Regions from separate parts of the Intestinimonas sp. MSJ-38 genome, predicted to be linked through region 2. Evidence: predicted binding sites of a transcription regulator. Region 2 holds the regulator's gene; the other holds the start of a gene.
What was found. The regulator Rex, encoded in region 2, represses fermentation and respiration genes when NADH is low (regulators of the CRP and FNR family bind a similar motif). The targets are predictions, from matches to a motif close to ATTGTTAANNNNTTAACAAT.
Positions count from the first base shown of each region.

Region 1: a site for Rex is predicted at 1,705-1,724, ahead of KQI26_RS00700 (NAD(P)H-dependent oxidoreductase subunit E). Genes of this name have one in related genera too.

Region 1 covers NZ_JAHLPO010000001.1:140,633-145,051, reverse strand. Annotated here, with positions in the region: gene KQI26_RS00705 (MATE family efflux transporter) at 1-1,137, opposite strand, end outside; gene KQI26_RS00700 (NAD(P)H-dependent oxidoreductase subunit E) at 1,790-2,275, shown strand; gene nuoF (NADH-quinone oxidoreductase subunit NuoF) at 2,269-4,143, shown strand; gene KQI26_RS00690 ([FeFe] hydrogenase, group A) at 4,147-4,419, shown strand, end outside.
Region 2 covers NZ_JAHLPO010000005.1:87,213-91,631, forward strand. Annotated here, with positions in the region: gene polA (DNA polymerase I) at 1-42, shown strand, start outside; gene rimI (ribosomal protein S18-alanine N-acetyltransferase) at 26-487, shown strand; gene tsaD (tRNA (adenosine(37)-N6)-threonylcarbamoyltransferase complex transferase subunit TsaD) at 749-1,774, shown strand; gene KQI26_RS04810 (redox-sensing transcriptional repressor Rex) at 2,025-2,645, shown strand; gene KQI26_RS04815 (2-hydroxyacyl-CoA dehydratase) at 3,249-4,419, opposite strand, start outside.

The DNA.
Region 1 (4,419 bases), on a different contig from region 2:
GAAGATGATGCCGAAGGCTGCGGGGATAAAGCACAGGCTGATGGAGCGGAAGGCCGGCACACCGATGGCCAGCATTTCGCCGGAGCCGTCAAAGATGGTCAGCAGCTGGGCGGGGAAGATCCAGAAAAGCAGGGTACCCACCGCCATAATGCCGCAGGCGATGCAAAGGCCGATGCGCAGGCAGCTGAGCAGGCGGGCCTTTTTCCGGGCGCCGTAGTTGTAGCCCATGATGGGCATCAGTCCGTGGGTCAGGCCAAAGACCGGCATGAACACAAAGGACTGGAGCTTATAATAGACGCCCAGCACCGAGATGGCCGTTTCGGAGAAGGCCGAAAGGATCTGGTTGAGGCCCATCACCAGGAAGGAGCTGATGGACTGCATGATCATGGAGGGGATGCCCACGGAGTAGATATCCCGGATGGTGGTGCCGTGGAAACGGAAGCCTTTGAAGGTCATATGGACGGCATGGCTTTTGCGGAACATCACATAGAGGCTGTAGCACATGGCCAGAATCTGACCGGTGACGGTGGCTGCTGCCGCGCCCAGGATGCCCATCTTGGGCAGGCCGAACAGGCCGAAGATCAGAATGGGGTCCAGAATGATGTTGGTGACGCAGCCCACTAGCATAAAGAACATGGGGTAGATCATGTTGCCAGTGGCCTGGAGGGTTTTTTCAAAGGCGATCTCCACAAAGCTGCCGAAGGAGCAGATGCACACCACCGACAGATACTGGGTGCCCAGATCGATCACATTGGCGTTCTGGGTGAAAAGGCTCAAAAACCACCGGGAACCAAACAGGCCGAAGAGGGCAAAGAGCAGAGAGGTAAAGAAAGCCAGGATCGCCCCGTGGCAGGCGGCCAGGTCAGCTTCCCGCTGGCGTTTTTCACCCAGACGCCGGGACACCAGGGAGTTGATGCCCACCCCGGTGCCAACAGCCATGGCAATCATCAGCTGCTGGATGGGGAAGGCCAGGGAAACGGCGGTGAGGGCGTCCATGCTGATTTTGGCCACAAAATAGCTGTCCACAATATTATAAAGGGACTGGACCAGCATGGAGAAAATGGCCGGCAAAGACATGGAGATGATCAGCTGGAGCATGGGCGTGTTGCCCATTTTGTTTTCGCGAATTTCTTCCATCAAATGCACTTCCTTTGCGATAAAATTATAATTCCATCCGGTAAGTCCGGAAAAAGGCGGACACAAAAAAGAGACGGCCCAAGGCCGCCGCAAGAAAAGGGGGATGCGTATGCCGGGCGCCGCTTTGTCACAGGAAAAATAAGCGGCGTACTAGGAATAAGTATAACATAAAACGGAGAAAAGGACAAGGAATGTTAAAAAAAGCAAAAAGCCGCCCAAAACGGGCGGACTTTCCGCAAAGAGGAGACAAGATGCAGCGCCATTTCAAAAATTTATGAGGAAGCAGGAGAGAAACAGGGAGCAAAAAAACAGCGCTGCGGAAATGAAACGGGAGGTTATGGGAACTCCCGGCGCAGAGAAAAAGCATCTGCGCATGAACTGGAAATAGGATGCAGCTGACCGGGAAAACCCGTTCTGCCATTTCAGTGTAGCAAATCGACAGAGCGGAGGCAAGAAAAAATTTGCACCTGGGGAAAAACACACCAGGGGGTGGATATATTTAATACGGTATAAAAGAGAAAAAATAAAAACCGTATTAAATAAAAAATATTTTTGCATTTGGAAAGTATCGTTAAAAAAATATCATTGCAATCTGCCGGAGGGTCGGCTACACTGGGATCAGAACAGAATTTTTTTTGGAGGGGATGCGCCCATGAACAATGGAGTGGATTTTGCCGTGATCGACCGCATACTGGATCATCACGGAGCCCAGGCCAGCAATGTCATTGCCATTTTGCAGGATATCCAGGGGGAATACCGGTATCTGCCCCGGGAAATTTTTCCCTACCTGGCGAGAAAATTACAGATGAGCGCCGCGAAAATTTACAGCGTGGCCACTTTTTATGAGAATTTTTCCCTGGAACCCAAGGGGAAATATGTGATCAAGATCTGCGACGGCACCGCCTGCCATGTGCGTAAAAGCATCCCCATTCTGGAGAAGATGCGGGAAACTTTGGGCCTTTCCTCTCAGAAGATCACCACCGACGATATGCTCTTTACGGTGGAGACCGTCTCCTGCCTGGGAGCCTGCGGTCTGGCACCGGCCTGCACCGTCAACGATAAAGTCTATCCCTCCATGACGCCGGAAAAAGCGGTGGAATTGTTGGATGAACTGAAGAAGGAGGGGACGGCATGCTGAAAACAAGAGAAGAACTTTCCGTCCTGCGCCAGACCCTGGAGGGCCGCTTTGCCTCCCAGGTGAAGAAGATCCTGGTGTGTGCCGGTACCGGCTGCGTGGCCGGCGGCTCTCTGGATATCTATGCCCGTCTGGTGGAGCTGCTTCAGGAAAAAGGCATCCACTGTCAGGTGGACCTGGCCCACGAGCCCCACGGGGACGATGTGGGCGTCAAGCGCAGCGGCTGCCACGGCTTTTGCGAAATGGGCCCTCTGGTGCGCATCGAGCCTCAGGGCTGGCTGTATATTAAGGTAAAGAAGGACGACTGCCAGGAGATCATCGAAAAGACCATTCTGGGCGGCGAGCCCATCGAGCGGCTGTGCTATAAGATGAACGGGGAGATCTACAAGACCCAGGAGGAGATCCCCTTCTATAAAAAGCAGACCCGTACCGTGCTGGAGCACTGCGGCCACATCGACGCCACCTCCATCCAGGAGTACATCGCCATCGGCGGTTATAAGGCCTTTGAAAAGGCGTTGTTCGATATGGATGGCCAGGAGATCGTGGAGGAGATCCAGAAATCCAATCTGCGCGGCCGGGGCGGCGGAGGATTCCCCGCCGGGCGGAAATGGGCCCAGGTGCGTGCCAAGGAAGCCACTCCCAAGTACATCGTCTGCAACGGCGACGAAGGCGACCCGGGTGCCTTTATGGACCGGTCGGTAATGGAGGGTGACCCCCACCGGCTGCTGGAGGGTATGATGATCGCCGGCGTGGCCTGCGGGGCCAGCCAGGGCTATATTTATGTCCGGGCCGAGTATCCCATGGCGGTCAGCCGTCTGGACGGCGCCATCCGTCAGGCCAGAGAGCTGGGACTGCTGGGCGAAAACATCCTGGGAAGCGGTTTTGATTTTGATATCCACATCAGCCGGGGCGCCGGTGCTTTTGTCTGCGGCGAAGGCAGCGCCCTCACCGCCTCCATCGAGGGCCGCCGGGGTATGCCCCGGGTCAAGCCGCCCCGCACCGTGGAGCGGGGCCTGTTTGACAAGCCCACCGTGCTCAACAATGTGGAGACGCTGGCCAATGTGCCTCATATCATCACCAGAGGGGCGGATTGGTACCGCTCCATCGGCCCGGAGAACAGCCCGGGCACCAAGGCTTTTGCCCTGACGGGCAACATCCAGAACACCGGCCTGATCGAAGTGCCCATGGGCACCACCCTGCGGGAGATCATCTTCGACATCGGCGGCGGTATGCGGAATGGCGCCGAGTTCAAAGCGGTGCAGATCGGCGGCCCCTCCGGCGGCTGTCTGACGAAGGAGCATCTGGATCTGCCCCTGGACTTCGATTCCCTGAAAAAGGTGGGAGCCATGATCGGCTCCGGCGGCCTTGTGGTCATGGACGACAAGACCTGTATGGTGGAAGTGGCCCGGTTCTTCATGAACTTCACCCAGAACGAAAGCTGCGGCAAGTGCGTTCCCTGCCGGGAGGGCACCAAGCGGATGCTGGAGATTCTGGAGCGGATCGTGGCAGGACAGGGAAAAGATGGGGACATCGACCTGCTGCTAGAGCTGGCCGAGACCATTTCGGCCACCGCTCTGTGCGGTCTGGGGAAGACAGCGGCCCAGCCGGTGGTGAGCACCATCCGGTATTTCCGGGATGAATACGAAGCCCATGTGAAGGAAAAGCGCTGCCCCACCCACAACTGCCAGAAGCTGAAGCGCTATTACATCGATCCCCAGGAGTGCAAGGGCTGCTCCAAGTGCGCCCGGATGTGCCCTGTGGGGGCCATCTCTGGGGAGATCCGCAGCCCCTTCACCATCGATCCTGACAAATGCATCAAGTGCGGCGCCTGCTTTGACGGGTGCAGTTTCCACGCCGTGAAGGAGGGCTAAACCATGAGCGCATTTATGATGGTAGACAATATCCCTGTGCCCATCGAAGGGGAAGAAAATATTTTGGCGGTCATCCGCAAGGCCGGTATCCAGCTGCCCACTTTTTGCTATTATTCCGAGCTGTCGGTGTATGGCGCCTGCCGGATGTGCATGGTGGAGGACAAGCGGGGCAGCATTCAGGCGGCCTGCTCCACCCCGCCCCGGGAGGGGATGGAGATCTACACCAATACCCCCCGGCTGCGGAAATACCGGAAGAATGTGCTGGAGCTGCTGCTG
Region 2 (4,419 bases):
GATGTGAGCCAGGGAGAGAACTGGTATGAAGCAAAGAAATAAGACGCTGTGGCAGGTGGAGGAGCTGCGGGAGGAACACATTCCTCCGATCGCCGCCATCGAGCGGGCCTGTTTCACAGACCCCTGGAGCGAAAGCGCCTTGCGGGATGAGCTGAACAGTCCTCTGGCCCGGTACTTTGTGTGCACCGAAAACGGGGAGGTGCTGGGGTACATCGGCACCCGGATGGTGCTGGATGAATGCCAGGTGGCCAATGTGGCGGTATCTCCGGCGTGCCGCCGGGAGGGAGTGGCTTCCTTTCTGATGGAGGCCATGCTGGGTTTCTGCCGCCGGGAGGGCATGAACCTTGTGACCCTGGAAGTGCGGGTGTCAAACAGCGCCGCCCAGGCCCTTTATGAAAAGTTCGGCTTTCAGAAAACCGGTATCCGCCCCGGCTATTACCGATCCCCTCCGGAAGATGCGCTTTTGATGGCACTGAAGCCAGCATAGAGCCAGAACACCCGCTGCGGCGGGTGTTGCCCCAGGCTTCTTCCCGGCGATAAAATCGCCGGGCCAGCGTGACGCTGGACCCATAACTTTCTTTGCCTGGGTGGGCACAACTGGCCTTTTCTGATGCACTGGGCCAGGATTGCAAGATGGCCCCTACCGGGTGATGGTTTATCACACCCGGAGCACCTGGGCCTGGCAACGCATACAGCCTGGGAGAGTTTTGGCAGCGGGGACACCCCGCAGAAAAGGAATGAGAACAATATGAAGATTTTAGCCATAGAAACCTCTTGTGACGAGACGGCGGCGGCCGTCAGTCAGGATGGCCGGACCATTCTGTCCGATGTGATCTATTCCCAGGCCGATATGCACGCCCTGTATGGGGGCGTGGTGCCGGAGATCGCCTCCCGCAAGCACATCGAGAAAATCAGCCTGGTGGCCCAGCAGGCCCTGGAGCAGGCCGGGGTGGGGCCGGAGGAGATCGACGCCGTGGCCGCCACCTGCGCCCCCGGGCTGATCGGGGCCCTTCTGGTGGGGGCCAACTTCGCCAAGGCCTGCGCCCAGGCCTGGGGCGTGCCCTTTGTGCCGGTGCACCATATCCGGGGCCATATCGCCGCCAATTTCGTGGCCTTCCCGGATCTGGAGCCGCCTTTTCTGGCGCTGGTAGCCTCGGGCGGCCACACCGTCCTGGCCGATGTGCAGGATCACACCCGCATGGAAGTGCTGGGCACCACCCGGGACGATGCGGCAGGGGAGGCCTTCGACAAGATCGCCCGCACCCTGGGCCTGCCTTATCCCGGCGGCAAGGCCATGGATGAACTGGCCCAGCAGGGAGACCCCCATTTTTACGATCTGCCCCAGGCCCATGTGGCGGGCAGCGCTCTGGATTTCTCTTTTTCCGGGCTGAAAACCGCCGCCATCAACCTGGTGCACAACTTAGGCCAGAAGGGGCAGCAGGTGGAAAAACACCATCTGGCGGCGGGGGTATGCCATGCCGTGGCCCAGGCCATCGTGCCCCGGATGCTGGAAGCGGCCCGGGAAAGAAAGCGGGATACCCTGGTGATCGCCGGGGGCGTGGCGGCCAACTCGGTACTGCGCGGTCTTTTGGAAGAGGAAGCAGGGAAGGCCGGACTGCGGCTTTTCCTGCCGCCCCTGCGTCTTTGCGGGGACAACGGCTCTATGATCGCCTGCCAGGCCTACTATGAATTTCTGGCCGGGCACACCGGCACCTTAGAGCAGAACTGCTATGCCACCATGCCTCTTTCGGAGGATGTGAGCGCGGCGCTGTGATGCTGTGAAAAATCACAGATCGCACCAAAAAAGAGACGAGAAAAGCGCAAGATCCCCATTGTCAAAACAGAGCATAACACCTTGTTAAACCAGAACAAAAGGTCGAAAAAGGCCGGGACCCATTGAAAAAGCAGGGATTTCCGGTTGTGGATAACTCTGTGGACAATGTTGATAACTCATTGTAGTAAGAAAACGGGAACAGGTGGACCATCGCCCGGAAACAGTCCCGTGGAAGGAAGAAATAGGCAAAATGGAAGAAAAAAAGATTTCAATGGCGGTGATCCGCCGGATGCCCCGGTACTATCGGTATGTGAATGAGCTGCACCAGAACGGCGTGGCCCGCATTTCATCCGGGGTCTTGGCGGCCAAGATGGGCCTGAAGGCCTCCCAGGTGCGGCAGGATTTCAACTGCTTTGGCGGCTTTGGCCAGCAGGGCTATGGTTATAATGTGGAGAATCTCCGGGCTTCCATCCGGGAGATCCTCAAGCTGGACAACAACCATACAGCGGTGCTCATCGGCGCAGGTAATCTGGGCCGGGCGCTGATGACCAACTTCAAGTTTGATCAAAGCGGGTTCCAGCTCACCGCGGCCTTTGATGTGCGGCCGGAGCTGTTCGGCGGTCATGTGGCCGGGGTGCCGGTGCTGGATATGCAGGAACTGGAAAGCTATGTGGAGCGGCACCAGCCGGATATTGCCATTCTGACCCTGCCCCGTCAGGCGGCCCGGGATGTGGCCGACAAGCTGTGCAGCTGGGGCATCCGGGGCATCTGGAATTTCACCGGTGCGGATCTTCATCTGGACGGCATCCATGTGCCGGTGGAGAATGTTCATTTCAGCGAAAGCCTGATGACATTGTCATACCGCATTTGAGGCGGGGTGGCCCCGCACCCGTTCCTGTCTCCGGTGGGGATGCGCTGCTGCGCCTCCATGCTCCGGTGCTGGCGAGCCAACACCGGTAAGGGCCAACCTGCGATCCTGGGTCCGGTGGCCGGACGGCCATATTTTCTTTGCTTTGGCCGGTTGTGTTTGCCTGGGCAAAGAGAGGAACGAGAGCCCAGGCACTGGGCCAGCGTGATTCTTTGTCTTGGTCGGTTGTGTTGACCCGGGCAAAGAGAAGCCCCCCTTGTGCAAAGGGGGGACAGCATGGCGCAGCCATGCAGGGGGGATTGTGAAGCCGGGGGAATGATTCAGCTGGTTTTCTATTGTCGGGTGCGGGAGCTCGCCGTCAATCCCTCAGTCGGCGTTCGCCGACAGCTCCCTTTGCACAAGGGAGCCGTCTTTGCCTTTCTGCATCGGACTTGCCGGGCGCGGCAGCGCAGTTTGGCCGTCCGGCCACCGGACCCCCCTTGTGCAAAGGGGGGACAGCATGGCGCAGCCATGCAGGGGGGATCGTGAAGCGAAACAAGCCAACCAGCTAAATTCTGCTGCCGGGCGCGGGAGCGCAGTTTGGGTCCAGCGTCACGCTGGTGGGACTTAGCAGGTGGCCGAGGAGGAAGCCGCGTGGGACACCGGCTCCTGCTTTTTCTGAGGATAGGCCAGGGGAGTGGTCTTTTTCTCCAGATTTTCCCGGGCGATGGCCAGCATCAGCTTGATCCGGTTTTCCTGGTTGACGCTGGTGGCGCTGGGGTCATAGTCAATGGGCACAATGTTGGAATCGGGATAGATCTCCTTCAGCTTGCGGATCATGCCCTTGCCCACGATGTGATTGGGCAGGCAGCCGAAGGGCTGGGTGCAGATGATGTTCTGGAACCCTGCGTCGATCAGCTCGGCCATCTCGGCGGTGAGCAGCCAGCCTTCGCCCATCTTGCAGCCCGAGCCGATCAGCCCGCGGGACAGCTCCTTGGTGTGGTAAAAGGGGGAGGGGGCCTGAAACCGGGGCTCCTGGGATACGGCGTCGATCATGGCCTTTTCAATGCCGCAAAGGTAGTCCATGATCTTCTTCGCCACCATGGCCTTGATGGGACTGCCGCCATAGAGCTCCACATCGGTGATGTTGTTTTCAATGCAGTACATCACGAAATTCAGCACCCCGGGGATCATCACTTCGCAATCCTCCCGGCGCAGCAGTCCTTCCAGATCGTTGTTGCCCAGCTTGGAATACTTCACATAGATCTCGCCCACGACCCCAACCTTCACTTTGGGGGTCATATGCACCGGAATGCGGGCAAAATCCCGGACGATCTCACCCATGTTCTGGGCGATCTCCTTTTTGCCGTAGCCGCTCTTCTGTTCAAATTGCTGCACCAGCCGCTGGCTCCAGGTCTCCACCATGGCCATGGCCTGGCCCTTTTCGGTCTCATAGGGCTTCACCTGGTTGGAAAGGAGCATCAAAAGGTCGCCATAGACCAGAGCGGCCATGGCCTGACGCAGCAGGGGCAGGGTGAGCCGGAAGCCCTTGTTTTTCTCCAGGCCGGAAACATTCAGGGAGATCACCGGCACCTGGTCGAAACCGGCCCGGTGGAGGGCTTTCCGCAGAAGATGGATGTAGTTGGAAGCCCGGCAGCCGCCGCCGGTCTGGGACAGAAGCAGGGCGGTGCGGTCGGGGTCATAATTGCCGCTTTTCAGGGCGTCGATCATCTGGCCGATGACCAGGAGGGCCGGGTAACAGGTGTCGTTGTGCACATATTTCAGCCCGTTCTCTGTG